3 regions of the Brevibacillus sp. SAFN-007a genome follow, and region 1 is predicted to be linked to each of the others. Evidence: riboswitches for the same ligand, from Rfam matches in the RefSeq annotation. Region 1 holds a riboswitch; each other region holds the start of a gene.

Region 1 (9,961 bases):
CTCCCTATTACATTCTATCCCGTTCATACGTTACGAGACGTCGCCCCTTTTTTCACGAAAAACTATGGCGATGGCAAACATTATCATCAATACGATTATTGCGAAACTAGTCCATTGCGCAGCCGTCCAGTCGAGCAAATACCTAGGTGTGTCTCCTCTTAAAAATTCAAGAGCAAATCTGCCTAATGCGTACAGGGATTGGTACGTAACAAAGAGAATGCCTTTCGGAAGTTTTTTTGTTTTCATTGCGATCAAGATACCAAAAATAATAAAATCCCATTGTCCTTCCCAAATTTCAGCCGGCCACAACGGTTGCGATCCGTAGCGTTCATAGGCAATCGTCCCTTCCGGATAGACGATTCCAAAATTACTCCCGGTCGGCGATCCAAATGCATCGCCATTCAAAAAACAAGCAATCCGCCCTATTCCTTGTCCAAAGACAACTGCAGGGGCCAACGTATCAACAAAGTCCCAAAAGGACAACTTATGTCGCCACGTATAATAAATCGCGGAAGCAATACCGCCGATAATCGCTCCCTGTATAGATAAACCACCGTTCCAAATTGCGATTATCTCCAGCGGGTGAGTCGAATAATACGCCCATTGAAAAAACAGAACCTCCCACAATCTTGCCCCGATTAAAGCAGAAATGACCGCTGTAACTGCAAACGGGGATATATGATCACGATATACGGTATCTCTGGCCAGATATCGCGCGATCCCGACAGCTAAGAGGATGGCTAGGACGACCACGAGTCCGTAGGAACGGACTGGATAATCGCCAAGATAAAACAGAACGACTTTCATGTTATATCCTTCCCTTCTTTTTTATACGTGTTGAATATAATGCTTAAAGCGGCAACTACAATGAAGAAAAGCTGCTGAAGAGACAGACCGAGAAAATATGGTGTTGTATACTGGAAGAATGTCAACGTCATCTGAAACAAACTAAAGTACAACAGAAATGAACCAAATGATACAGACTTTCCTCTTCTTTTCGCCCATATCATCAACAGTCCACTAGCAATTCCAAAAATGAGTTGATACAGACCTAATGGATGATATCGGTACGAAGATTGATCAACTGCTATTCCCCAGGGCATTTCAGTCACCGTTCCGACACTTCGGTTCAGAAGGAAAAACACCACAAATCCACTTAATAGTCCGAATGGCAATACTTCCGTTATTTTTTCTGCCGGTATGCTGTCTTTTCGAATTTTGTAGGTTATAAACCATACTCCTGCAGCAACACCTAGGTATAATCCTAGATCCGTACCGGTGGAAAGCAAAAAACTAAATAGGTTCAAGGTTTCGTCCAACAGCAACGTAGGCTGTAAAACGAGTGGGGATAGCTTCCAAATGGCTAAAACAATTAAACCGCTTTTGAATAGAGCGTCTGTTATGGGTTCTCGAGACGGTTCCCCTTTTAACAGCCTCGATATCACGAAATAAGCGACCAATCCGGAAAAGGTCATGGAAAGCCATTCGACATTTGTGAGCTGATGTAATAAACGAATCATCATGTTACCGAACCAACTCTTTCATGTATTGTTCAAACGATCCAGGATCCGTTGCACCAATGATTTTTTGTGTGATGATGCCATTTGTGTTAATAAAGTATGTGGTCGGAATGGAAATCACCTGATACAGATTTGCTATCTTACCCGTTTCATCCAGCAGAATAGGAAACGAGAGTCCAAATTCTTTTACAAACGCTTTTGCAGATTCAACATCATCATTGGCTGTAAGATTAATCGCGTAGAAATCCAAACGATCTTTGTACTTCTCGTATAACTCTTTTAAGTATGGCACCTCTTCCCGGCAGGGACCACACCAGGACGCCCAGAAGTTCAGAATAACCGGCTTATCGCGTTTCCCGGCAACTTGGTAGGTTTGGTTATCCAGTGACGACAGTGAAAAATGAGGAGCTGTAAATCCTATCTTGGGAATCTGGTCAGGTGAACCGTTTTTTGTCTGGTTATTGTTGTAGATGGCAATTACCGCCAACATGATAATAAACAGAATCGCAATACTTTTTTTCATAAATGCTCCCCCTTTTTACGTCTTGACCAGAATATCAAGAAGACAAGGCTTCCCAATATCAGCGATACGGCCAAACGGGATTTGTTTTCCGAGAGAAATACGATATCATGCCCAACAAACGTCTCGAAAACCAAGGAAGGAATTTTCCCGATCAATGTAGCCAACAGAAAATCCAAAAGAGATATCCTTGTCAGAGAGGCACCGAAGTTGACAAATCCGGACGGCAAAAGGGGGTTAACCCGCAGTAGGACTATGCCTGCCATTTGCTTTAGCCGGGAAGCTTGGTTGACTCTTTGTACCCAATTGCTTTCCGACCATTTCCTCAGTTTTCTTGACTTACCTACTCCCCAACGATAGAGCTGGAATGCCAGTACTGCTCCCGTCACTTCACCCACCAAAGAAACGAGAAAACCTCCCATCAGACCAAATACGATTGCATTTGCTCCCGATAAAAAAATGGAAGGCAGCACTCCCGTTATACTGATGACCACATTGAGCAGTATACTGCCTGCAATAGCGATCACTCCCCAGGACCGTAACCATTCCGCGATCGCTTCTACGTTTGTAATCCAATCCACAGTGACCTCCTAACCCGTCTATCCGTTTCTTGTAAGGTAAGTATAGAATCAAAATATGTAGGAATTATGGAGCGCCGGAAAGAAAAAGATGGTCACGAATCATCCGTGCCATCCTAGTTGTCATGGGTTCCGTTTTCTTACCCACATCAACATCAATATTCCTGCTACTACAAACACGAGTATGAACAAATACACGGGCATCCAATTGTTTTCCGGATCTTTAGCCTTTAACGGGGTTGTGAATTCAGCCTCATATTTTTGATCGGTTGGATTTACTTGCCTTTGTTCAGAGTGACCGCGGATGGCTTTTATTTTTACGATCCATTCTCCGGCAGTAGGCAATGCGACTACACCCTTATACTCGCCATTCTGTTCATGAATAAGAGTAGCCTCAATCTTTTCTTGGCCTTTCGTGAAAACTGCTGTAACTTGTGCGTCGGTAACTGCTGTGGCACTTTCGAGTTCTCCCATCTCACCATTCTTTACCTTTGCCTCTACGACACCAACATAAAATACGGTATCCGTTTGTGCGATTATTGGTCCATCATACGAGATACCGGTTATATACCACCCGTTTTCAACATCTGCCTTCACGCCTGGGATGGTAATCGTCCATACAAATAAAAAAACGATACAAATCAAAATAGCCTTTATTCTCAACTCGGTACTTCCTCCTTCTTATGTCTTACTTACTTCAGAAAGCCGTCGGGATCTACGGCCTGCTCATTTTTGTAAACGGTAAAATGGAGATGGTTCCCTGTAGAACGCCCAGTAGAACCAACCTCGGCAATTTTCTCACCACGTTTTACCGTTTGCCCGACTTTTACCATAATGCCTCCTTCGCGGATGTGAGCATACAACGTGGTGATTTCTTCATTATGTTTGATAGCAATTACGTTTCCGTAACCGCGCAAATAACTGGCGACAGTTACAACGCCGTCTTCGGCGGCATAGATATCGGTCCCTTTGGGAGCAGCCATATCAAGACCATTATGCCCTGACGACTTCCCGGTAATCGGATCTTTTCTTAAACCAAAGGAAGACGTCAAACGGTAACTGCTTGGTGGCAACGGGAGAAAAAGTTGACCTCCAGAATAAGTACTAGAGTATACGTTCTTATTCTTTTGTCTTGTTTCCGCGATCTTTTTGGATTCAGCGGTGATCAATTGCAGCAAGTTTTGTTCTTCCTCTTCCCTTATGTCAGAGAGTTTTGCCTGCTGTTCTTTCAATGCTGCTTTTACCAACATACTCTTTTTGTACTGTTGATCAAGAGAGATCTTCAGATTCTCAGATTCTTCCACCAACGACTCAATTACCGACAACGAAGCTCTTATTTTTTCTTCCTGTTGCCGGAGAAGCGCTTTGTCTTTTTGGTGAGCCTCCAATATTGTTGTGTCTTGTTCAACAATCATTTGGATTATCTTCCAACGAAGGAGAAAATCACTAAAACTCTTCGAACCAAAAATTACATCCAAATAGGTTGTCGATCCCTGCTCATACATGGCTTTGACTCTTGCCCGCAGTACCGACTCCCGTTTTGCAATCCGTTTGGAAACTTGATCCAGTTCCTTATGTATCTGCACCATCTGTTGTTTTGTCAGTGCTATTCTATTTTCCAAACGGTCTATTTTGGTTTGGAGCTCGTTTCTTCTTAGGTCAATCACCATCAGCTCATCGTCCAATTGTTTGCTTTGTTTTTGTATCGTCTGAATTTGTGAATCAATGTTTTTCATAGATTGGACTTTCTTCCGCTTTTGAGCGCGAATTTCATCAAGTTGCTTTTGAATCTTGGAAACGGACTCTTGTTGTGCTAAGCCTTCTGAGTACGGAATCAAGCTCCATGAAATGAAGAATGCTAGTGCAGCAATAAATGCCCTTGTTTTCATGTGTAACTCCTAATGTTATTAAAGAGTTAATAGAACAAGAACAGTTTACGAAAAAGATGTGTAGAAAATATGGAGGTATTTCGGGGAATGCTGATTAGTTTAAATAGATTCTACTGGTCGAAAGTTTAAGGAGGTTAAGAAAACAAACAAAACCCTTGGTCTCCCTACTACAAGACCAAGGGTTTGTGAAATTACACTTTGCAACTGACCTGTAACGACGAGGAGGAGGATGTCTGGTTTGAATCCATTTGCTCTTCTATTGACTTGCAGATGATTAGTGCTTGTTGTACATGTTCCTCTAGAACAACGGGAGAATCTGCTTGTACAGCAATGTCTCCTGCTGCACGAATAAGTCCTCCCAGTTCTCGAAGACGGGTCGTCAGTTTATCTGGATAACCGGACATCTCCTTCGCTTTATTTATCACAGCTTCGACTGCTTCACGGGTGAAATGCGGGATTTTTCCGTCCCTGCGTACTTCCTGTGCTACAAACAGAGTCAATTTATAGCGATTTTCTTCGGTATCATCCATGGTTGTCTTCATGTAGATTTCGTACCCGTATCCGCGGATCCTTGACCGTAAAGCAGGATGAATTTTGTCAACGTCCGACAGATTACCAGCCAGAACCATCAGGAAGTCACACGGTACAGGTTCTGTTCGAATCATTGTTCCGCTTGACCCCGGCGAAAGCCCTGTGATGCTCAGTTTCTTTTCCTGAAAAGCGGTAAGCAGGGACTGCTGGGATTCCAGCGAGAGAGTGGAGACTTCATCAATAAAAAGTACGCCATTGTGTGCCAAATGGATTGCACCGGGTTCAACCAAGTGATGTGGCATCGCCTCTAATCCTCCGGATTGATAAGGGTCATGACGTACATCTCCGAGTAAGGCCCCAGCGTGGAGTCCTGTCGCATCAATGAACGGAGCTCGTGATGTGTTTCGATGGTTTACTAGGAATTTTGGCAATTGACTTGTGGATTTGGCTTTTATGGTTTTCCCGAACCAATAGAACAATGGGATTGCAAACAGTCCACCCATGATGTAAATGGGATTATCTCGGGTAACGGAGTAAAATACAGAAACAAACAGAGACACAGTACAGGCAAACCCTACAATCCAACGAAGAGTTAAGACACTGGTGTAAACATCCTTTTCCCGTTGCTTAATAATTCTCTCCGCTTCACCTGCCGGGAGTCTTCTTACTCGTGGAACATTTCTCTCCTCTTCGTTCAACTCCACAATGATATCTTCCAACGAAGAAGCGGGAAGTAATTCAGACATGGCCTTCGCCAGCATGCTTTTTCCTGTGCCTGGCTCGCCAATAAGAAGTACCGAACGTTTTTGTCGAGCGGCCAATTTGATAATGTCTACGGCCCGCTCTTGTCCAATGACTTGATCGATTAACCTGGAGGGCACAGGAAGCTCTTCCGTAGTGACATAATGTTTTGTCAACACAACAGGTTTGTCGTTCTTTCCCAACAGAGGGGCGATGTGTGTCTTGACGATTGTGTTTACTTTTGCCGATGAATCAGATTGGAGATGAGAGTACACAGACAGAAGCCGCTCCCGTACAAACGGAATTTCCCAAAGCTTGATAAAAGTCAGGGCGGCCGTTTGACGTACCTTGTCGGAAGGATGAGAGAAAGCTTTTTCCCAGAAGGACCATACTTCGTCAAAGCTAACGGCTGATGCTGCCACAATACCCTTTGCAGCCCCTTCTCGGACATACAAATTGTCATCATCCGCCAGAGTAAACCAGATTTCCGCTGCCTTCTTTCCACCAGCTTGCAAAAATCTATAGAGTTCCCTTCCGGCTATGTAGCGAAGCACCCAGCGTGAATCCTTACTGAATTGTATCAAGATGACAAACAACCTCTCTGGATCCCTCTCCCATAAGCGAATGAACATTGAAATCGTTTGTTCAAGCAATCTAACTTGTCGCCTATGAGCAAACCTGTGCATGGCCATTGAAAAAAGCTGTACAATGACGGTGTTCAATGGTTCTACCACCTTAATGGCATGGAATAAACATCAGAGCATGTCGTAATTCATGAAGGGAATCGTGTACGGGAGCATAACCAGAGAACAGGGTGGTATATAGGACAATTCCGGCGAGAAAAAGAACTGCGGCTAACTGGGCCGGCAAAGAAAGGAACATGTTTTTCACGTTGTATTTTTTTGCATGTTCGAACTTATGCGACATCAGGGTACTCTCCCTTCCATTTTCGATTTGTTTTTCCCCATCGTGTAACACTTACCCCCACAACCATTCCAAAAGCGATAACTGACAGTAGAAACACCATGGTTTTGACTTTAAAAGCAAAAGGAGGATGAAACCCCTCTACCTCTACGGTTACTTTCTTCTCTGCAAGAATAGATTTTGTGGCTGGATCGACAAGCGAAATGGTTACCTCATGTTCTGCTCCATCAAAGAATTGCATAGCAAATTTATATGATCCATCGGGGGAACTGCTTTTCATTGACATGATTTCGGCTTTGTCCTCCAATCGGATCGCATGGAACTGAACTTCATACGGGCCTCTTTCTTGACCTGACGTTTCGAGTTTCCCTTCAAAATAGGCCAGTTCCCCGACCCGAGCATGATGGTCGCCACCCCCTTGATCGGATCCATGTGCAAAAACAGTGGAGCTTGTCATTGACATAAGCAGTACACTAACTAGGAGTACAACCCTAAACCGCATGGACACGTTTCCTCCCTCTCGATAAGACATAGCCGACAACAAAGCCAAAAGCAACCAATATCGCAATAAAAATAACAGCATTTTTTACTTCTTCCGGATTCTCATTGATGGTAATGACAAGCTCGTGAGTTCCTGCAGCTTTTCCTTCACCATCCACTACGTCTACTTTTAGATGATAATCGCCCCGAATGGGAAACATGTACTGAAAGGTTGCCTTCCCGTTTTCTATCGGCAAAGTCGCGTCAATTAAATCCGTTCCTTCCACAATGGGAAAATCCGTTGGCGAAAAGAATTTGCGTTCAGGACTACGAAGGAAGATATGAGCAGTACCGTTCTGGATATTGGCAAACATAAGTTCTACCTCTGCGGTATCCAAATCTGGGCGTACGTCTCCCCCTTGTTCATTCTGTACGTTTGCGATTATCGATTCTCCGGCTGTTACAGGTGAGTTCGAAAACATCAAAGCGAAAATGATAGCGATGATTCCTAGAAAAGTCACCTTCGTCATGTCTTTCTACTCCTTTTCTTATGATGGCGAACCCGAACAAAAAAGCACTTTCTACAAATGTGCAGAAAGTGCCTATAGACGCGACAAAACAAGCGTCATCTATACACACCTCCCTATCCTCGTAGGTACTGTTGTGATCAAGAAAAAAGGTAGGTCTCCTGGCTCATGGATCAAACGCACGTAGCTGAATAACTACATTCAGCTTGCTTAAGCCTTCCCGTTAGGACACAGTGACCTAAGCGTGCTCTCCAATAACAGTGGCGGGACCGCGACGGATTTGCACCGTTCTTCCCTTTTAAGAAACGCTGCAGCGTTTCACCTTTTTTCCACTATATTCAATTGTCAAACAAGCTATGTACATTATAGTCCATTATAGGTTACTTGTATAATACAAATCATAAAACGATCATCGTTCCACTGTGATCGTCTTTTCCGTAGCATCACTATTACCCCAACTTAAAATGGTTATCGGAAATAAACACAAAGAATATGACAGTACAAACTCCAGCGGCTCCTAATAACATGATTCAGGTTCGTGTATACTGTTGAAACAGTCGAACAACTCCTAAACTGGCAAGCGAACCGGTAGTCAAAAGGTAGGCAACACCAATCCAAAACTGTTCCCAAGTTAAGTTAGACAAATCTACAATCCCCAAAGCAACACACCTTCCCTGTCTCACTTTAATCAAACGTGCTTTTTAACACATGATTACTATATCAGGACTCCATCCTAATTGACTATCGGAAATCTGATTCGACACGAAACTTTCAAGTCTCGATTCGTATAGAAAGCCATCGCCCCTGTCCGGTAATCGTTTCAAATAAAAAGAGGATAGCAGTAATCAAAATATTTTCCTTATAAAACCATAATTTCTAAGTATTGACAAATATATTTCCAGTATTTTGTTATAATTTTGTAAATTTGTATATGTTGGGAGGTAGAAACAATGATCAAAGAAGCAGTAATCAAAAAAGCTTTTTCATTGCTTGGCATCATGACTCTAACTTTTAGTGTATTATTGGGAGGCGGAATCGAAAAAGGTTATGCAGTTGAAACAAAAAAGGGGAAGGATTCTGAAAACTGCAAGAGTGTCGATGAGTTTTTAGCATCTGATGCGTACGAGGCTAAGGTGTTTAAAGACAAAGGGTATAAAGAGTTTGTTATTAAAAATCCGGAAGAGTTTGTTAAAAAAGCAGGATTAAAAAAAACTGACCCTAAACTCAAGGCCAAAAGTGTGATAATTAGAGTACCTCTCGAAGAAAGTAATGACGAAAAAGTCTACCAATACAACAAAGACAGTCGTGATGGCAAAAACAATCGTGAAGGCGAAGTTACCACACAGGACTTAGATCTAAAACCGGATTATGTGACTGTGACAGATACTTCGTATGCGTGCGGCGTTGAAGAAATTCAAAGAGTAAGCGGTTCCAAAGGTACCTTAACTTTGACAGTTTCAGAAAAGGTTGCGGCTACCTTCAGTGCAAACGTTTCGGTCAGTGCAGAAATTGTTTCTGCTGGAGTAGGGTTTAACGTTACAAGTGAATATACTGTAACAGATTCTAATACGGTAGACACGAACGGAAGATTTACAGAGCTGGTTGCTTATCCGTATTATAGAATCAAGTACTTTGACGTATATGATGAGGCGACCTTCGGATCAGATAACTATCTTGGTAGTGGTGAAGCATGGAAACCGATTGGTGTTTGCTTCGCTGTTTTCGATTAAAAAAGGGGAATTCCCCCTTTTTTGTTTTATGTAAAAATTTATGTTATGCTAATTAGACATGAATAACTAGAAAGGATTCCCTACTTAATGTGATTAAAGGGTGGGATTAGATCACATGGCAAAAAAAATTGTGGGTATAGGGTTTTGTTTAATATCCGCTTTGTTATTTTCAACTCGATATATTTGTGCGGCAATTTACAGTATCAGCTCTGCAAATACTCCTAGCTCATTTGGTTCCACAGAATTCAATAAGTGGCTCGATTATATTGGAAACACACCATTAATCCTTAGCATTCTGGCATTAGCCCTTGGCATAGGTTACTTAGTTTGGTCAGAAAAGGATGAATAGCCAAAGCTGTAACGTGGTAACGGCCATCGTTACAAACACGTGTGGGCGTGGAAACTAGGGGTCTGTCAATGATTTTGTGTAAACTCCAATAGTCGTTAGGTTCAGCGGAGATATGGTTAAACTCGCTCTGGAAACTGAATGGACAACTGAAACAGAACGACAGCCCAGAATC
Region 2 (9,961 bases), on a different contig from region 1:
TGGACAACCGCCTCCAGCACTTCCTTGATCCCGATGCCCGCTTTGGCAGAAGTCAGTACGGCTTCGCTGGCGTCCAGCCCGATGACATCCTCGACTTCTTGCTTCACGCGCTCAGGCTCCGCGCTCGGCAGGTCGATCTTGTTGATGACCGGAATGATCTCCAGGTTGCTGTCCAGCGCCAAATAGACGTTGGCAAGCGTCTGGGCTTCGATCCCCTGCGCAGCGTCCACGACGAGAATCGCCCCTTCACAGGCAGCCAGACTGCGGGAAACCTCGTACGTAAAGTCTACGTGTCCAGGCGTGTCAATCAGGTGGAGAATGTACTCCTCTCCGTCCTCTGCTTTATAGTTCAAACGCACGGCATTCAGTTTGATCGTGATGCCGCGCTCTTTTTCCAGCTCCATCGTATCCAGAAACTGGGCTTCCATCTCACGTGCAGTCAATGCGCCGGTCAACTCCAGAATCCGGTCTGCCAGCGTCGACTTTCCATGGTCAATGTGGGCGATGATGGAAAAATTTCGAATCCTTTTTTGTCTTTCACGGCGATCCATGTGTTGTTCGTTCCCTCCCACGCGAATCCATCCAAACATCCAGATTGCGCTCGAAAAAATACACTAACGGTAATTATAACAAACGCGTGATAGAAAGAGCAACCAAAGAGAATACGGCGTTTGTCACGTTTTTCGTCAGCGGCAAAGGATTCGGGCACTAGGATGACCGCGATCGGGTCGGCTCGTCTGCGGATATTTTTTGGGCCATGATCGTCCAGCGCGTCGCCGCCCCTGGAGCGCCGGGCGGTTCCGCAAACGGATAGCCGCCGTGCTGCCAGCGATCCGGCTCGTACTCTCCCGTTTGTGCTGGCGGCTGGCTGTGGTGACAGACGACGTTTTCCCTGCTTTGCACGACCTTGTAGCCCGAAGATTCCAGGAGCAACTCCAGCTCCCCCGGCAAAAGCAGCGCCAGCTCACGCTCCACTCGGTAGCGCGGCTGCTCCACCTGCTCCACAAACGTCTCATAGGTCAGCGTATAGCGGAATTTTTGCTCGGCAATGAGCGTTTCTCCCTCGACTTTTTGGTACACCATCCGGTCCGGGAACACAAACTTGCGCTGCATGAGCGACCATGTGCGGTTCACAGGCGGCAGGAGCAAGTCAATCGCCACGATTCCGCCTTCTGTCAAATGCCGGGTAACGACCGAAAGCAACTGCCGCTGCTCCTCTCTACAGGTCGCCTGCTGAAAAATGCCTTCGGGCAGCAGCACATGGGTAAAGCGGGAAGCTAGCTGCAGCTCCTGTACATTTTGCTCGATCAGCTCAAGCAGCTCCTCGTTGTCCTTGAGCATGCGCCGCTTCTTTTTCGTCGCGATCTCCAGCATGTCAGGACTGTTGTCCACGCCGCAGACGGACAAGCCGCAGCGCGCCAGCTCAATGGCAATGCGCCCGGTGCCTACGCCAAGCTCCAGCACGGACACCGGGGCTTGCGCTGCTTCTTGCAGCAGCCAGTCGCGGTAAAACGCGATGCCCGCTTTTCCGGCAAACTGGTCGTAATAGGTGGCTTCCAATCCGGAGTATGTGGCCTCCGGAAGGCGCACATGCCGCCCTTCCCCTTGCATCCCACAGGTCGTACAGACCGAGCCTGCCAAATGCGAAAAAGGCACCCTTGGCGGGACGCCGTTTTTCGTATCGCCAATCCATTCGTCATAGCGGAACTTGCATACGCGGCAACTGTACACGCTCATTGTGCTTTGACCTCCTGTCGCGATGGTTGGATGCGAACGGCTTCCGAAAAGAAATACACGTGTTTTTTCCCCGTGATCGGATGGGTGACCACCTCTGTCTCTACCCCGAAAACGTCGCGAATCAACGCGGGTTCAAGCACTTCTTCCGGCGTGCCGGAAGCAACCAGTTCCCCGTCGCGCATGACGTACAGCCGATCGCAGTACATGGCGGCGATATTCAGATCATGCAGCGAGGAAAACACGGTAATCCCGAGCGTCTTGACCAGATCCATCACCTGTAGCTGGTACCGGACGTCCAGATGGTTGGTCGGCTCGTCCAGGACGAGAAACCCGGCTTGCTGGACCAGCGCTCTTGCAATCAGCACGCGTTGCTTTTCTCCGCCAGACAAGGAAAAAAAGCTGCGCGAGGCGTACGCCTGCATGCCGACCCGCGCCAGCGCCTCCTCACAGATGCGGCTGTCCGCCGGGGTATCGGTTTGAAACAGCCGTTTATGGGGAGAGCGCCCCATCATGACGATTTCCATGACGGTAAAATCAAACTCGATGGACGACTCCTGGCGCACGACCGCCATGCGCTGCGCATTTTGCCGGGCGGTAAGCTGGTACACGTCCGCCCCGTCCAGGGAAATAAATCCGCTGCGTGGCGCAAGCGCCCGGTAAATGCTTTTGAGCAGGGTGGACTTTCCGCTGCCATTCGGCCCGATCAGCCCCACAAATTCGCCGGAGCGAACCGTCAGGCTCACGTCGCGCAAAATCGTTTTTTTCTCCAGCTCGATCGAAATGTTCTCCACATGCAGATTCATCGCCCGCTACCTCCGAAAGAATATGAGCTGCGCATCATCAGCCAAAGAAAGAACGGACCGCCGCACAGCGCCGTGATAATCCCGATTGGCAGCTCTTCCGGCGCAAACGCAAGCCGGGCGATCACGTCCGCCCAAATCAGGAAAATGGCCCCGAGCAAGGCGCTGACAGGAAGGACGCGCCGATGGTCCGAGCCGACGATGACGCGTACGATATGCGGCATCATCAAGCCGACAAAGCCGATGGAACCGCTGATCGAGACGATGACGCCCGTCAAAAGCGCGGTCATGATGAGCAGCAGCTTGCGAAATCGCACCGTGTTGACGCCCAGCGTCCCCGCCGCTTCTTCGCCCATCAGCATCGCATTGAGCGAACGGTATTGCGTCAACAGGACAAGCAGACAGATGACGACAATCAACGTCGGGATGGTCAAATACTCCCACTTCCCTCCGGCCAGACTGCCGCTCATCCAGAACAGGACAGAGCGGATGCCGTGCTCGTTGGGCGCAGAAAAAATAATCAGGCTGGTGATCGCAGACAGGATGGCGGATATCGCGATGCCGGCCATGAGCAGACGCACCGTCGAGTTTTGCCCGCCGATGCGGGACAAGGTAAAAATAAGCAGGATCGAGACGAGCGATCCGGTGAACGCACCGAAGGAAAGCGCGAATTGTCCGTACATGCTGAATGCTCCGAACAAAATGACCAGCGTCGCTCCGGCCGATGCGCCCGAGGAGACTCCCAATATGTACGGATCTGCGAGGGAGTTGCGAACCAGAGACTGGATCGCCACCCCTACAACAGACAGGCCGGCCCCGACGACAGCCCCCAGCAGGACGCGGGGAAACCGAATGTCCCAGATAATGGTCTGTTCTCCTTTTGACCAATCCACTTCCACCCATTGATGAACCAGCGGGAGATTCGCCAAGGCAATTTTCCATACCGTCGCTGGTTTGATTTCCACCGAGCCGAGTGTCACCGCAAACGTAATCGAGACGACAAGCCCGATCAGCAGGGCAACGATGATGAAGGGCATCTTGATCTTGTGCAGGGCCGTTCCCTCCTTCTCTTAGCAGCCGCTTCTTAATTGGAATGTATCCGGGTACAGACCTTCCGCGAGAATTTTCAGCGCGATGGGGGCGCGGACCCCTTCGGACGCTGCGGACAACGGCAGCACGATCAGACGCTTGTTCTGGATCGCTGGCACGTCAGCCAGTTCCTTTTTGGACAACAGGAAGTTTTGTTTTTGCTCGATGGTTTTGTCGCCGTAGTCGACCACGACGATGACGTCCGGCTTGCGGTTCACGACTTCTTCCCAGCTGACGGTCGCCCAGCCTTTTTGAATGTCGTCGAACACGTTTTTGCCGCCTGCCGCGTGAATCAGGGCCGTCATGTAGTTGTTGGCAGCGGTCAACGGCTGGTCTTCTCCGCTGTCGTACACGAATACGTTCAGCGGCTTGTCCACCTTGCCGATTTTGCTTACGGTTTGCTCGATTTCCGCTTTCATTTTGCCAATCAGTTCGTTCGCTCTGTCTTCTACACGGAAAATGCGGCCGATGTTTCGAATATCCGCGAACACGTCGTCAATCGTCGGACCCGGCTTGTTCGAGGACTCTTGCAGGTACGATTTGATCCCCATTTTTTCCAGATCCTCCATCGAGCCGACGCCTTTGTCGCCAAATGCGCTTTTCCAGCCTGCGTAAACGAAATCAGGGTTTGCGGCCAAAAGCACCTCTTTGGTCGGATACTTGTCGGACAGGACAGGCACCTTGTCGTAATCGGCTTTCAGCTCAGGCAAAATGTGGTCGTCCAGGTACGCGGTTCCGACCATTTTGTCAGCCAGACCCAGCGCGAGCATGACTTCGGTTACGTGCTGGTTCATCGTGACAGCGCGTTTGGGCGCTTCCGGGTACGTCATCTCGATTCCGTTGGTCACAATCGTGACGGGCTTGTTGTCAGCAGCAGGCTGGGCCGTTTGCTCCGAGCCAGCATTCGCCCCCGTGGATTCGGTCGCAGCAGGTGCTGTAGAGCCACATGCGGACAAAAGCAGCAGGATCGCTGTCAGCGCAGCCATCCCGAAAGCGTGGAAAGCTTTTTTTCTCATACGGATTGCACTCATCTGGTAACCCCTCTTCTTTTGTTGTTGGCATGCTGAAAATGAAGCGTTATGTAAATCGTAATGAATACGAATTACAACTTTACTATACAGAGAGCCTGCTTGTTTGGCAACTCGACAGCTGCATCACCCCTTTCCCAGCCTCGACTGCCACGGGGGTGTTCATAGAAAAAAGCACCCCCCAGTTTTCCAATCGGGAGGTGCTCGACATACGCAGGCATACCTATAGAATCAGCGCTGCTACAGCGCCTGTTCCTGGTCTGCTTCCACATCTGTCCCATCCTCGTGGGTCGATTGCACATCATCTCATGGCAGGTCTCCTGGCTTACGAATCATCGTCCCCAGCCGCCTTCCCATTTTTCGTCGCGCGAAAAACAGTGGCTTTTTGGCCGGACACTCCTCGTTACAGTGGCGGGACCGCGCCGGATTTTCACCGGACTTCCCTTTTAAGCTGGCGGAACCAAGCGATTCCGGGCAGCACCATCAGATTGCTATCCAATTGTCATCGGGAAAAACTTATCCGATCACCGTCAGTGTCTTCGGGAACTGGCTCAGCACGTCCACGCCCGTTTCGGTGACCACCACATCGTCCTCGATGCGCACGCCGCCTACTCCCGGCACGTACACCCCCGGTTCAATCGTGAAGACCATGCCTGGGCGCAGCGTTTCCTGGTTTTGCCCATGTACGGACGGATATTCGTGCACGTCCATTCCGAGGCCGTGCCCCAGACGGTGAATGAAATAGTCGCCGTAGCCTTTTGCAGTAATAACGTCGCGCGCGGTCTGGTCGAGATGGGCAAACGTCACCCCTGGACGCACCTCGGCAATCGCCGCCTCGTTCGCTGCCAGCACCGTTTCGTATATGTCGCGCAGTTGCTCGCTGATCTGGCCGACCGCAAACGTACGGGTAATATCGGAAACGTAGCCGTCCGCTGCTACCCCGATGTCAAACAGGAGCAAATCGCCTTCCTGCACCTTGCGCGAACCAGGTGTTCCGTGCGGCAAGGCCGACTTTTCCCCCGCCAAAACCATCGTGGAAAAAGACGGGCCGTCCGCTCCCAGACGCTTCATCTGGTATTCCAGCTCCGCGACGATTTCCTGTTCGGTCTGGCCGATTCGGAATGTTTTCAGCGTCTCGCGGAGTGTATCTTCAATCAATTGTACCGCCTTTTTTATACGGGCCACTTCATCCGGCGTTTTCATCAGGCGCATTTCGCGGAGCGGCTCTTCCACATCCACGTAGCTCTCTGCACAGACAACTTGTCCGATCGCCTCGTAACGCTCTACGGTCATGTGGCTTTTTTCGATACCCAGCTTCTTCAGGTTCGCTGGCAATACGCGCTTGAGCAGCTCGTACGGATTCTCAATATCCGTATGTGTGTGAATCGTCTGAACAGTCGAAGCCGCTTGTGCCGCTTCGCGGTCAAGGGCGGGAACGATCAGGGATGGGTCGCCCTGGGCCGGAACAATCAGCCCCATAAACCGTTCGTGCGGATCGGTAAAAAAGCCGGTCAAATAGGAAACGTGCTTGGGAGAGGTGATGACTGCCGCGTCGAGCTGTTGCTTGGTCAAAAAATTGTGCAGTTTCGAAATGCGCTCCAAATACACCTGCGTCACCTTCGCTTTCGACAAGATTCTTCCTCGAGAATACCATTTCTTTCCCCAAAAAAGAAGAGCGGGACGGAACAAAAAAAGAGGCAAACGGACTGCCTTCCCCGTTTGCCCGTTTTGCCCCTGTGATCGCACGCTAGTTTTTCATCCGCGGGTCAAGCGCATCCCGCATCCCGTCTCCGATCAGGTTAAAGCCGAGAACGGTCAGCATGATCGACAGCCCCGGAAAAATGACCGTCCACGGCGCCTTCTGAATGTACTGGCGGGAATCGGAGAGCATTTTGCCCCACTCCGGCTCCGGCGCTTGGGCACCGAGGCCCAGGAAGCCGAGCGCTGCCGCTTCAATAATCGCGGTGGCAATCCCCATCGTGCCTGTCACGATGATCGGCGCCAGGCTGTTTGGCAAGATGTGCTGCATGAGAATGCGCGAATCCTTCATCCCGATGGCGCGCGCCGCCATGACGAACTCCTCTTCCTTCAGGCTGAGTACGCGCGAACGCACGAGACGCCCAAAGGTCGGGATATTGATGATGGCAATGGCCAGCAGCGCATTTTGCAGGGAAGGCCCCAAGATGGCGACGATCGCAATCGCCAATAGAATGCTCGGAAACGCCAGCATAATATCAAACACGCGAGAGATGACGGTATCGATCCATCTGCCGTAAAAGCCCGCCAACAGACCCAAAATCGTGCCAGCCACGACGGAGCCGATCACCGAGAAGGTCCCGACCCACAAGGAGATGCGTGCGCCGTAAACGACGCGGCTGAACACATCCCGCCCGTTGTAATCCGTCCCAAACCAATGCTCCTCGGACGGCGGCTTGTTTTTCATCACCAGTTCTCCCTCATCGTACGGGTACGGAGCAATCACTGGCGCAAAGACGGCTACTGTCACAAAAAACAGAATGATCGCCAGCCCCGCCATCGCGAGCTTGTTTTTGCGCAACGCTCTCCAAGCTTCCCGCCAAGGAGAGACAACTTCTTCCTCTTTTACTCTCAGGGATACTGTCTGTACTTGTGTCTCTGCCATGTCTCATCGTCCCTCCCCTAGCGGTATTTAATGCGCGGATCGATATAAGCGTACAGAAGGTCGACCAGAAGATTAATCAAGACAAAAATCGTAGCGATCACCAAGATACCGGATTGAATCACCGGATAGTCCCGGTTGCCAATCGCCGTGAAAATGTAGCGGCCGACGCCCGGCCAGCCAAAAATCGTTTCGGTCAGCACCGCTCCGCCCAAAAGCAAGCCGGTTTGCAGGCCGATCACCGTGAGAACGGGAATCATTGCATTTTTCAGCGCGTGCTTGTACACGACCCAAAACTGCGCCAAGCCTTTTGCCCGGGCGGTCCGCACGTAATCGGCACGCATCACTTCCAGCATGCTCGAACGGGTAATCCGGGCGATAATCGCCATCGGAATCGTCCCCAAAGCCACTCCCGGCAGGATCAAATGCTTGATGACCTCCCACAGCTGATCCCACCGTCCAGCCATAATGGTGTCCAGTATATAGAAGTGCGTAATGGCCTCTACAGGATTACGCGAATTGTCGCGACCAACGGATGGCAGCCATTTCAGTTCTTGCGCAAAGAACCACTGCTCCATCAAACCTAGCCAAAAAATGGGCATGGAAACACCAATCAAGGCAATCAGCATCGCACAGTAGTCAAACCAAGAGTTTTGTTTCCACGCGGACAAGATTCCTGCGTTCACCCCGATGATGACAGCGAACAGCATGCTGACAATCGTCAGCTCAGTGGTGGCGGCCAAATACGGGCCGATTTCTTGCGTGATGCTGGCTCCGGAATGCAGGGAAACCCCCAGATCTCCGGTGAGAATTTGCTTCAAATAGTCCACATATTGCACGTACCACGGATTGTTCAACCCTAAAACTTCCCGTAAATCTTCAATCGCTTTTGGACTTGCTTTCTCTCCCAATATGGTCAGAGCCGGATCACCTGGGATGGCGCGTATGATGGAAAATACGACGATGGACATGCCCAGTAGAACGGGGATGAGCATAAGAATTCTTCGGATGCTGTAGGATAGCAACGCCATCTCCTCGCTTTCCTTACCAAAAATAATGACGGAATAGGAAGAAAGAAAGGGCAAGAAGAGGGTCGCTCCTCTTACCCTGCTTGCTCATCGAATCCATGCGGATATTACTTCAAGTCAACCTTCTCCAGGCTTTCGGAGCCTTTTGGATGCGGCTTGTAGTTGATTACGTTTGCCTTGGCTGCCAGCGCTGGCGTAGAGTGAGCCAGCGGCACCAGCGGCACGTCCTTGAAAATGATTTCCTGCACTTGCAGATACAGCTTCTCACGCTCTTCCTTCGTCGTTGCAGACTGGGCTGCCATCAAGAGCTTGTGCGCTTCTTCATTGGCCCAGCGTGTACGGTTGTTGCCGCCGATGTTGTTTTTATCCAGCAAGGTCGCCAGGAAGTTGTCCGGGTCTCCGTTGTCGCCCGTCCAGCCCAAGAGGAACATTTCCTGCTCGCCTACCTTGGTTTTGTCCAGATACGCCGCCCATTCCATCGTGACGATTTCTGCTTCTACGCCAATCTTTTTCAGATCTTGCTGAATGGCCTCGGCAATTTTCACGCCATCCGGCATGTACGGACGAGCAACTGGCATCGCCCAGAACTTGATTTTGAAGCCGTTCGGGAAGCCGGCTTCCGCCAGAAGCTGCTTCGCCTTGTCGATGTTGTACTCACGATCCTTGATGTTGCTGTTGTGCCCCCAGATGGAAGGCGGCATCGGGTTCACAGCCGGTTGTCCCAGTCCGGCGAAAAACGCTTCGATGATCGCCGGTTTGTTGATCGCATAGGCGAGCGCTTCGCGAACTTTCGGATTGTCCAGCGGCTTTTTCTCGACGTTAAAGCCGACAAAACCGATGTTCATGGACGGACGCAGGATCAGTTGCAGATCGCTGTTGCCTTTCACCGTTTCCGCGTCATCCGGGTTCAGGCCGTCCATCAAGTCGATCTCCCCGGAGGTCAGCGCGGTCAGACGAGCGGTATTTTCCGGAATGACCTTGAACACCAGCTTGTCGAGCTTAGGGTAGCCAGCGTTCCAATAGTCCGGGTTTTTCTCCAGCGTAATCGTGTCGTTGCGCTTCCACTCTTTGAACTTGAACGGCCCGGTTCCTACCGGATTTTCGTTGAACTTCTCAGGTCCCATCTCCTGCACCGCTTTAGGAGAGGCAATGGCGAAGCAGGACATGCCCAGGTTTTGAATGAACGGAGCAAGCGGGCGATTCAGGGTGAATTTCACCGTTTGCGCGTCAACGGCTTCTACACTCTTGATGACGTGGGTTTCGTCGCCTTTGTAGCCGCCGAACATGTCGTTGTAGTATTCGAAGCCTTCCTTGTTATGCTGCGGATGGTTCTTGTCGCTCCAGCGCTCGAAGTTCCATTTGACCGCTTCCGCATTGAAATCCGTGCCGTCGTGGAACTTCACGCCGCTGCGCAGGTGGAACGTGTACGTCAGTCCATCCGGCGAGATTTCCCACTTCTCCGCCAGGGAAGGCACTACCTCTGTGCTATCTTCCGCATAGCCGACCAGGGTGTCGAAAATGTTTTCCGTCACCTTGAACGATTCGCCATCGGTCTGGGCAATCGGATCGAGACCTACGGAGTCGCCGCCGCGACCCACGATCAATTGCTTGGGGCCCGATTTCGCTGGCTCGGATGCCGGC
Region 3 (9,961 bases), on a different contig from region 1:
TGATGGTCTTCACCGTTTTGTTCTTTACGCTCGCTTGCCTGTTGTCGCTCAATCCTGGAAAAATTATCAATGTAGTCGGAAAAGTCTTGACACCGATGAAGCTGACTTTTATCGGGATTATCGTCCTGACGGCGATGGTGAACCCGATTGGCGAGTTGCAAGCGCCGGTGGGGGATTACCAGACCAAGGCGTTTTTCAAAGGCTTCCAGGACGGGTATTTGACCTTGGACGCTCTCGGCGCGTTTGTGTTTGGGATCATCGTCGTCAATGCGATCAAGGGAAAAGGAGTTACGGCCAAAAAGGAAATTTTGCTGACGTGCGCCAAAGCAACGCTGATTGCAGGCGTACTCCTGGCGTTTTTCTACACGGTGCTTTCCTACATGGGCGCGTCCAGTGTGGCCAAGCTGGGTCATCTGGAAAACGGCGCGCAAATTTTGGCCAAAGTGTCGAATTATTATTTCGGTTCTTACGGCGGTCTGCTGCTCGGTCTGATGATTACGGCGGCGTGCCTGACGACCAGCGTCGGACTGATTACGGCGTGCTCGTCGTATTTCCACACCTTGTTTCCGCGTATTTCCCATAAGCAGTTTGCCGTGATTCTGGCTATTTTCAGTACCCTTGTCGCCAATATCGGATTGACCACGCTCATCAAGGTGTCCGTTCCGATCTTGACCACGATGTACCCGATCGCCATTTCGCTGATCTTTTTGACGTTTTTGCATCAAGGGTTCGGCGGGCGGCCAGAGGTGTATCAAGGCAGCCTGCTCGCTACGTTTTTCGTCAGCCTGTTTGACGGGCTGAATGCTGCCGGGGTTCAGCTCGCGGTGATTAACGATCTCTTTACACGTTACTTGCCGATGTACACGATCGGGCTGGGATGGCTGCTTCCCGCGCTGGTCGGTGGCGTTGGCGGCTACATCGTTTACCTGATCCGCAAGCCTTCGCTGCGTGCGCGGGAGCTTCGCCTGACCAAGCAATAGGGAGGGCGAAGCGCGTTGCGCGGAAGCAGCCTGAACTTTAGCATCATTTTGGGAAATGGAAATAGTTTAGCATGACAAAAACTGGTTTACGTGGTACTGTATGAAGAAAGGTGTGTCCCGCATGTGTTTGGGACACATGCTCTTTCTCTGACAATTTCATAGGAGTGGGAACAGGTTCCTTGGCGATGAAAATCGGCGCAAGGATGAAAAGGGAAGTCGGTGAGAATCCGACACGGTCCCGCCACTGTATGAGGGGAGTTTGCCCAACTTTTGGCCACTGGTCGAGACAGACTGGGAAGGCGTTGGGCAAATCATGATCCTCAAGTCAGGAGACCTGCCTGTTTCGACAACACTGCTTAACCTACGGGAGATAGGGAGGTGTTAGGATGCTGTGATTTCCATGCTTATTTGGCATTTCTAACGTTCTTTCTGATCGTTGGAGATGCCTTTTTTTCTTGGGCAGAATCGAAAAATGATCGCAAAGGATGGAGAGGAAGCAGATGAAAAGCAGCAATTTGGGCTATCCGCGCATCGGCAAGGATCGCGAGTGGAAAAAGGCGCTGGAGTCTTTTTGGGCAGGAAAGCTGGATGAGACGACCTTCCTTACGCACATGGAGCACATTCGCAAGCAGCATCTGGTCCAACAGCAAAAAAAGGGGATTGAGCAGATTCCGGTCAACGACTTTACGTTCTACGATCACATGCTCGATATGGCGGTCATGTTCGGTTTGATTCCGAAACGGTTCCCGTATGCGGGTGGCCCCGTGCCGCTGGCTACGTATTTTGCCATGGCGCGCGGCAACAAGGAAGCGGTCGCCTGCGAAATGACGAAGTGGTTCAATACGAACTACCACTACATCGTCCCCGAGTTCGGCGAGCGAGCGCCTGTCCTGACGGAAAACAGACCGCTGCAAGCGTACCTGGAGGCGAGGGATCAGCTGGGAATCGCGGGCAAGCCTGTCATTGTCGGTCCGTATACGTTTGTCAAGCTGTCCAAAGGCTATGCCAAAGACGAATTTGCGCGTGTCGTCGACCAGATCGTGCCGCTGTACCTGGACGTCCTGCGAGAGCTGGAGTTGCACGGCGTGGAGTGGGTCCAGATGGATGAGCCGGCGTTTGTTCTCGACGTCACCGCCGATGACAAAGCTATCATTCGCCGGGTATACGAGCAGTTCAGCCAGGCGCTGCCGCATCTCAAACTGATGGTCCAGACGTACTTTGAAGCGGTGGATTGGTACGAGGAGCTGATTGCCCTGCCTGTTCACGGCTTGGGCCTGGATTTCGTTCACGGGAAAAAGACAAACCTCGCGAACCTGACGACGCACGGTTTCCCGCAGGACAAGGTGCTTGGCGCGGGTGTCATCGACGGGCGCAACATTTGGCGTTCGGCGCTGGAGGAAAAGTGGGAGCTGGTCAAAGCGTTGAGCGAAGTGGTAGCGCCAGACCGGATATGGGTTCAGCCGTCCAGCAGCTTGCTGCACGTTCCTGTCACGGTAGAGGACGAAACCGATTTGCCCGAGGAAGTGCGCGTCGCATTGGCGTTTGCCGATGAGAAGTTGGCGGAAGTGCGCTTGTTAGTCCAAGGTTTCCAATATGGAAAGTATGTGATCTCGAAGGAAATCGCCCAGAACGAAATAGACTTGCTGCGCTTGGCCCAATCTCCGGCACGGAACCGCCCGGAAGTGCAAGAGGCGAGAAAAGAGCTGAAATCGACAGCGGCCAAACGGACAGTGCCGTTTCATAAGCGTCGCGAGCTTCAACAGGCGACGTGGAAGCTTCCGCTGCTGCCCACGACGACCATCGGCAGCTTTCCGCAGACGACAGAGGTTCGCCAGGCCAGACAGCAGTTCAAAAAAGGAAAGGCGACCGTCGAACAGTACGATGCGTTCATTCAGGAGCAAATCCGCGAGTGGATCGCCATTCAGGAACAGATCGGCCTGGATGTGCTGGTGCACGGCGAGTTCGAGCGGACAGACATGGTGGAATATTTCGGCGAAAAGCTCGACGGCTTCGTGTTCACCAAAAACGGCTGGGTGCAGTCGTACGGCTCCCGTTGCGTCAAGCCGCCTGTCATCTACGGCGACGTGCAGTTCGTCTCCCCGATGACGGTCAAGGAGAGCGTGTATGCCCAGTCGTTGACGGAGAAACCAGTAAAAGGGATGTTGACTGGTCCTGTTACGATTTTGAACTGGTCGTTCGTGCGCGACGACGTTCCCCGCCAGGAAGTGTGCGAGCAGATTGCGTTGGCGCTGCGCAAAGAAGTCGAGGCCCTGGAAGCAGCGGGCATTCGCATGATCCAGGTGGATGAGCCGGCACTGCGGGAAGGCTTGCCGCTCAAGCAGGCAGACAGAGCCGCGTATCTGGACTGGGCGGTCCAGTCGTTCCGGGTCGCCACCTCGACTGTCGAGCCGACCACGCAAATTCATACGCATATGTGCTATTGCGAATTCCATGACTTCATTGATGTCATCAGCGAACTGGATGCCGACGTCATCTCGATCGAAACCTCCCGCAGCCACGGCGAGCTGGTCTCTGTATTCGAGACAAGCACGTACGACAAAGGAATCGGCCTCGGCGTCTACGATATCCACAGCCCGCGCGTTCCCTCTGTGGCCGAGATCGAGGAGATGGTGTCCCGCGGTGTGCAAGTCTTGCCGCCAGGACAATTTTGGATCAATCCGGATTGCGGGCTGAAGACGCGGGGAAGAGAGGAGACCATCGCATCGCTGAAAAACATGGTGCAAGCGACACACGCGGTGCGAAACCGCTTGACACAAAAAGCATGAGCGAGGAGCGAGAGGAAGGAGCAGCACAGATGGCAACAGAAGCACAGATCGTCACAGAAGCACGGCCTGTCGGACAGTCGCGAACCTTTTTGACGGACCTCGTGTTCCCGCCGGATACGAACCATCACCATACGATCTTTGGCGGCAAGGTCATGGCGTACGTCGACAAGATCGCCTGCATCGCGGCGATGCGCCATTGCCGCAAGCCGGTCGTCACTGCGTCCAGCGATTCGTTCGATTTTCTGGCCCCGATCAAGACAGGGGAAGCGATCAATCTCGAAGGGTACGTCACCTGGACGCACAACACGTCGATGGAAGTGTTCGTGAAGGTGGAGTCGGAAAATCTGTTGACAGGCGAGAAACGCATGACAGCAAGAGCGTACCTGACGATGATTGCCCTCGACGAGCAGGGAAAGCCGACGCTGGTGCCCGCCGTCATCCCGGAGACCGAGGAGGAACGTATCCAGCATGAACAGGCAAAGCATCGCTACGCGCTGAGGAAGCAGCGGAAGGCGGAGTTGTAGCCATCCGGGCAAGAAACAGCCGAAAGCAACAGAGCCATGGCAAAAGCCCTCACCGCAGGTTGAGGGCTTTTTTGCTGGGAGAGGCACGTAGGCGTGGCACGAGAACCGTCCCGCTTCCTCGCGCAGCTCTCTACCGTCTCCGAAAAGAAAAGCTTTCTCCTGCGCGTTTGGAGTGTTAAAATTTTCTGAAAAGGGGGTAGAAGGTCATGTATCATTTGAATGAAAATTTGCGACAAAGCGCACAAACTTTCCCGGACCGTCCCGCCTACATCTTTTCGGGAGAGACAGCCACGTACCGGGAGCTGGATCAGCAAGTGGATAAGCTGGCCTCCGGCTTGGCCAAGCTCGGGATCGGAAAAGGAGACGCTGTGGCGCTCATCATGGACAATCGGCCGCAGTTTGTAAGCGCTTACTATGCGATTTTGCGGACAGGCGCTGCCGTCGTCCCGATGAATCCGATCTACACGCCGAGAGAGATCAGCTTTATCCTCGCCAACAGCCAGGCAAAAGCCGTGATCGCCCTCGCTGCGCTCGAACCTGTCCTCACCCCCCTGAAGGAACAACTGGAGCATGTGAACCATCTCATCTACACAGAGGCGACAGGCAACGGACTGACGCTGGAGCAGGTGGCACAAGCGGGGGATGGCAGCTTTGTCGAGCCAGAGCGACACGAAGACGATCTCGCTGTGATTCTCTACACGTCCGGCACGACTGGACAGCCGAAGGGCGCGATGCTCTCTCACCGCAACATGGCTTCCAATGCGGAGGCGATGGGCATTTTGTTCGAGCTGCTCCCCGAGGATCGGGTGGTGGCCGTGCTGCCGATGTTCCACGTGTTTTGCATGACGGTCTGCCTGAATGGCCCCATTCGCTACGGGGCATCCATGATTATCATTCCGCGCTTCCATCCGGTAGAAGTAGTCCAAACGATCCGCGAGCAAAAAGCGACCTGCTTTGCGGGCGTGCCGACGATGTACAACTACATGCTCCAACTGCCGAATGCGACGAAGGAAGATTTCGCTTCCGTCCGTATCTGCTGCTCGGGCGGCGCTTCCATGCCCGTCGAGCTTTTGCACAAGTTCGAAGCCAAGTACGAAGTGATGATTTTGGAAGGCTACGGTCTGTCCGAGGCCGCTCCGGCGACCGCCTTCAATCCGCTGCGCGGGACGCGGAAGCCTGGCTCGGTCGGAGTGAACATCCCCCATGTCGTGAACAAGGTCGTCGATCCGGAGGGCAACGAGCTGCCGCGTGGCGAAGTCGGCGAGCTGGTGGTGCAAGGTCCGAATGTCATGCTCGGTTATTTGGGACTGCCGGAGGATACGGCCGCCACGCTCAAAAACGGTTGGCTGCATACCGGCGACATGGCATGGATGGACGAGGAAGGGTATGTGTACATCGTAGACCGCAAAAAAGACATGATTCTCGTCGACGGCTACAACGTCTACCCGCGCGAGGTGGAGGAGGTCCTCTACCAGCATCCGGCGATTATCGAGGCGGCGGTGATCGGGGTGCCGGATGAAGTGCACGGCGAAGCAGTCAAAGCGTTTGTCGCGCTCAAGGAAGTAGCGGTGTCCCAGGAAGACATCGTCGCGTTCTGCCAGGATAAATTGGCGAAGTACAAAGTGCCGCGCCTGGTCGAAATCGTGCCGGAGCTGCCGAAAAACAGCACGGGCAAAATTTTGCGCCGCAGCTTGCGCAAGTGACCTGCGCTTGGGCGCATGTGGTGGTTTTATCTGATTGTGGTAGGTAGAAGGAAAAGAGCAGACCCGCACGTGAAGTGTACTCCTTAAGGTAGACATTGGAAAAACCCCCGCGGTTTACCGATGAACTTAGGGGGTGCATTTTTTATGGTAGCTAATGGCCAAAAGTATATGAGTTATCCGGAAACATGGAAAGGAAATCTATACGTTTACACCTTGAGGAAAAATGGATGTATGTGAATTTTTTTGAAAATAAGGAGGTATACATGAACAAAATCATGTCAAGAATCATCGCAATCTATTCACTCATTTGGCTAACAGTTCTAGTTATCATTTTTGTCACGCTAGAAGAAATAACGTTATACTACACAGCGGTATACACGTTTCTTATCGGGCTAATCGTCTTAATAGGGTTCATTGCTTTAAAAAAAATACTCCATATTCACTCCGCCCATAATCAAAAACAAGAAGCTTTATGGGGCATCATTTTTGCGGTTTTATTTTTTGCGCTCATTGTTTTTGTCATCGCTATTACCGTATTGTATTAGAGCGTGTATGCAAACTTTCAAAAAAGCCAGGTTGAATTGCTGCCGTGATGCAGATCATGGATGAAGGAATGAAGGTCTCCCCTGTTGCGAAGGCTTTAGGCATTCTTCCCATTGACAAGGCATTCCCGACATGCCTAGCATGAAGAATCAAGAAAAAAGAAGGGAAGGCGCCAGATGCAAGAAATCGACACCGCCACGCTCCACCGCCTCTGCCAACAAAACAAGCCCTTCGCCTTGTTCATCTACACCCCCATGTGCGGCACGTGCAAGCTGGCGGAGCGGATGCTGCACGTCACCAGGGAAGCGCTCCCGGGGCAGCTTCCGCTGTACCAGCTCAACATCAACACGGCCGCAGCCCTCGCAGAGCGACTGCAAATCACGAGCGTCCCGGCCCTGTTCCTGTTTCGCGGGGAGCAGGTTACAGGCAGGCATTATGCGCTGCGCTCCGTCGCTTATTTGTACGACGTGCTGAAAACACTCGTGTAGACAAACACCTATCCCCTTCGCGCTGAATACAAGAAGAGAGACACCTATTGCGAAGGGGGAGACGCATGCAAATCCATGTCGTGGAAGAAGGACAGACGTTGACCGGAATCGCCGCAGCCTATGGGACGACGGCAGCGGCAATCGCGGAAGCGAATGAGCTGCCCGATCCGGGCAAACTTGTCGTGGGACAGGCGATGGTGATTCCGATTGTCGGCAGCTACTACTGGGTCAGGCAGGGAGACACGCTGTATACGATCGGGCAGCGGTACCAGATCAGCGCAGCCGAGCTGGCCCGCGTCAACAACATATCCCAGTACCGTCCGCTGCAAATCGGGCAGCGCTTGTACATCCCGCCCCGCCCGCGCCGAGCGGCGGATTTCAATGCGTACGCCGAGCCGCGTCGGACGGTATCGGCCGCCCTGGAAGCGGATGTGCGCACAGCGGCCCCGCATCTGACGTACCTGGCGCCGTTCAGCTTTCGGATCAGGCGGGACGGTACGCTGGCCCGGCCGCCATTGAACGATTTTCCCGCCATTGCAAGAGAAAACCAGGTTGTGCTGATGCTCGTCGTCACCAACCTGGAAAACGACCAGTTCAGCACGGAGCTGGGCGGGTTGATCCTGAACGATCAAGAGCTGCAAAACAAGGTACTCGACAACATTTTTCAAACGGCGAGAGAACTTGGGATGGGGGACATCCATTTCGATATGGAGGCGCTCCCCGCTGGGGATCGCGAGGCGTACATCCGCTTTTTGCGCAGGGCGCGCGATCGGGCGCACGCTCAGGGGATGATGATTTCCGTCGCTTTGGCGCCGAAGACGAGCGCCGAGCAGCAAGGCAGATGGTACAGCGCCCACGATTACCGGGCGATTGGCGAGATTGCCGACTTTGTCGTCATCATGACGTATGAGTGGGGCTACAGCGGCGGGCCGCCGATGGCCGTGTCGCCGATCGGGCCTGTGCGGCGCGTTCTCCAGTACGCGCTGACCGAAATGCCCGCAGAAAAAATTTTGATGGGCCAAAACTTGTACGGCTACGACTGGACGCTGCCGTATGAACAAGGGACGACGGCACGGGCATTGAGTCCGCAGGCAGCGATTGCCTTGGCGGCGCGGGAAAACGCCGTCATCCGCTACGACTACCGGGCGCAGGCGCCGTTTTTCCACTATACGGATGGAGACGGCAAACGGCATGAGGTATGGTTCGAGGACGCCCGGTCGATTCAAGCCAAGTTCGATCTGGTGAAGCAGCTGGGCCTGCGGGGAGTCAGCTACTGGAAGCTCGGTTTGCCGTTTCCGCAAAACTGGCTGTTGATCGAAAGCAACTTCCGCGTCCGCAAACGGGCGTAGCGAGAAGGCGTGCAATCCATTTTCCGGCTTGTACGCCTTCTTGCGTTGCAAGGTTGCAAGTCTGTCTGTTGCGGCATGCTTGCTCGCACGCCTTTTGTCTGGCACCGCTTGCGGCGAAGCGTGTACCGCCTGCTAGCCGTCCGGCGGCCCGGTGCGAGCGGGAGCAGCCAGGCTGTCCCATCACACCGCTTCGCTCGTTGGTTCGCGCGTGCTGCGGCGGCAAGGCCGGGCCGCCGGACGCCATGGACCGGTCACGTTTTCGATTGGGAGCAATCGTGGTATGATGGAACAGGAATACGGGGAAAGGAGTAGAACGATGGGAGAATGCAAGCTGGATCACAGTAAAGAGGATGTGCAAAAGAAGCTGGCCGAGCAAGCGCCGTTTTTGGCCGGAGAGCGGGTAGGACGATTGCAGCGCATGCTGGAAGGCGAGCTTAGCCAGGAGCGTTTGAACGAGCTGTTTCACCTGTTGAAAAAATACGATCTGGCAAGCCCGGAAGAGCGCCGCACACGCGAACAGCAGATGGATCGCCTGTTGGGCTAAAAAACCGTCACCGGATCGGCTTGCGGCCCATGAAGCCGTCGTGCGGCCCGTGGTAGTGGGTGATGGAGTCTTCTCCCGCGCGCCAGCACAAGAGCACTTCTTCGCCGTCGATGATGGCGGGAAAGTCGAACAGGCCGATGTCGATGTCTTTGACCTGGATGCCTTTGCCGATCAGTTGGGTGACGTGCATCTTCGCTTCCAATTCGAGAAAGTCAAGCTGGCATTCTACGGAAAAGAGCGCCTCCTCGTCCACAGGCTGCTGCTTTTTGAGTTGCTCGCGTTTTTGATACATTTCATAGAAAGAACGCTTCGATTTTTGCAAAAACGAGAGTTCTTCCCGTACATAGGGCAACAAGTCGTTCGCTTCCTGAAGCGTAAACATTTTTTTGTTCAAGGATCATCCCTCCTCGATCTCTATTCTATTAGTATACTAGCAACCCCTGGCGGGAGAAAATGGCCGGAATGGAAAAAAGCGCAGTTGTCGTTTCCGTCCGGCGGCAAGGAGCAGGTATGGAAGACAGAATCTATTATCAAGATGCGTATGCGAGAACGTTTTCGGCGCGCGTATTGCGGCAGGGCAGGGAAGAGGATGGAACGCCGTACGTCGTGCTGAGCGAGACGGCGTTTTACCCGACGGGAGGCGGACAGCCCGCGGATATGGGCACGCTCGGAGAATGTCGGGTCATCGACGTGGAAGAGGTGGCAGGCGAGGTGCGACATCGGCTGGAAGCCCCGCTGCCGGAGGACTGCACGGAAGTCGAGGGCCAGATCGATTGGGACCGCCGCTTCGATCACATGCAGCAGCATGCGGGACAGCACATTTTGTCCGCCGCCTTTCTGGAAGTCGCGCAGGCGGAGACGGTCGCGTTTCATCTGGGAAAAGAACGCGTGACGATCGACGTGCGGCTGGATGAGCTGACACCGGATGTATGGGAAGCGGTCGAGCAGCGGGCCAACCAGGTCGTGCTGGAGAACCATCCGATCATCGCCCGGTTTGTCGACGATGAGGAGCTGGCTCGTCTGCCGCTGAAAAAACAGCCGACG

The links. Region 1 has a riboswitch for cobalamin ahead of ACTHO6_RS18245 (hypothetical protein). Riboswitches for the same ligand answer to the same signal wherever they lie in the genome.
Region 2: it holds a riboswitch for cobalamin, as region 1 does, so the genes downstream of both, ACTHO6_RS01185 (ABC transporter substrate-binding protein) here and ACTHO6_RS18245 (hypothetical protein) in region 1, are expected to answer to the same signal.
Region 3: it holds a riboswitch for cobalamin, as region 1 does, so the genes downstream of both, metE (5-methyltetrahydropteroyltriglutamate--homocysteine S-methyltransferase) here and ACTHO6_RS18245 (hypothetical protein) in region 1, are expected to answer to the same signal.

The regions. Positions count from the first base shown of each region.
Region 1 covers NZ_JBQCKK010000022.1:455-10,415, reverse strand. Annotated here, with positions in the region: gene lgt (prolipoprotein diacylglyceryl transferase) at 31-807, opposite strand; gene ACTHO6_RS18285 (prolipoprotein diacylglyceryl transferase family protein) at 804-1,523, opposite strand; gene ACTHO6_RS18280 (TlpA family protein disulfide reductase) at 1,525-2,043, opposite strand; gene ACTHO6_RS18275 (TVP38/TMEM64 family protein) at 2,040-2,621, opposite strand; gene ACTHO6_RS18270 (FixH family protein) at 2,742-3,281, opposite strand; gene ACTHO6_RS18265 (murein hydrolase activator EnvC family protein) at 3,311-4,507, opposite strand; gene ACTHO6_RS18260 (ATP-binding protein) at 4,699-6,501, opposite strand; gene ACTHO6_RS18255 (CbtB domain-containing protein) at 6,515-6,661, opposite strand; gene ACTHO6_RS18250 (hypothetical protein) at 6,696-7,166, opposite strand; gene ACTHO6_RS18245 (hypothetical protein) at 7,195-7,713, opposite strand; cobalamin riboswitch at 7,845-8,051, opposite strand; gene ACTHO6_RS18240 (hypothetical protein) at 8,661-9,440, shown strand; gene ACTHO6_RS18235 (hypothetical protein) at 9,556-9,789, shown strand.
Region 2 covers NZ_JBQCKK010000001.1:233,905-243,865, reverse strand. Annotated here, with positions in the region: gene lepA (translation elongation factor 4) at 1-551, opposite strand, end outside; gene ACTHO6_RS01200 (methyltransferase domain-containing protein) at 709-1,737, opposite strand; gene ACTHO6_RS01195 (heme ABC transporter ATP-binding protein) at 1,734-2,540, opposite strand; gene ACTHO6_RS01190 (FecCD family ABC transporter permease) at 2,537-3,574, opposite strand; gene ACTHO6_RS01185 (ABC transporter substrate-binding protein) at 3,608-4,657, opposite strand; cobalamin riboswitch at 4,948-5,154, opposite strand; gene ACTHO6_RS01180 (M24 family metallopeptidase) at 5,171-6,262, opposite strand; gene ACTHO6_RS01175 (ABC transporter permease) at 6,402-7,295, opposite strand; gene ACTHO6_RS01170 (ABC transporter permease) at 7,313-8,323, opposite strand; gene ACTHO6_RS01165 (ABC transporter substrate-binding protein) at 8,428-9,961, opposite strand, start outside.
Region 3 covers NZ_JBQCKK010000008.1:30,939-40,899, forward strand. Annotated here, with positions in the region: gene brnQ (branched-chain amino acid transport system II carrier protein) at 1-980, shown strand, start outside; cobalamin riboswitch at 1,136-1,336, shown strand; gene metE (5-methyltetrahydropteroyltriglutamate--homocysteine S-methyltransferase) at 1,481-3,766, shown strand; gene ACTHO6_RS11200 (acyl-CoA thioesterase) at 3,796-4,290, shown strand; gene ACTHO6_RS11205 (long-chain-fatty-acid--CoA ligase) at 4,497-5,993, shown strand; gene ACTHO6_RS11210 (hypothetical protein) at 6,257-6,538, shown strand; gene ACTHO6_RS11215 (thioredoxin family protein) at 6,713-7,024, shown strand; gene ACTHO6_RS11220 (LysM peptidoglycan-binding domain-containing protein) at 7,090-8,373, shown strand; gene ACTHO6_RS11225 (hypothetical protein) at 8,690-8,917, shown strand; gene ACTHO6_RS11230 (DUF2203 domain-containing protein) at 8,925-9,311, opposite strand; gene ACTHO6_RS11235 (alanyl-tRNA editing protein) at 9,428-9,961, shown strand, end outside.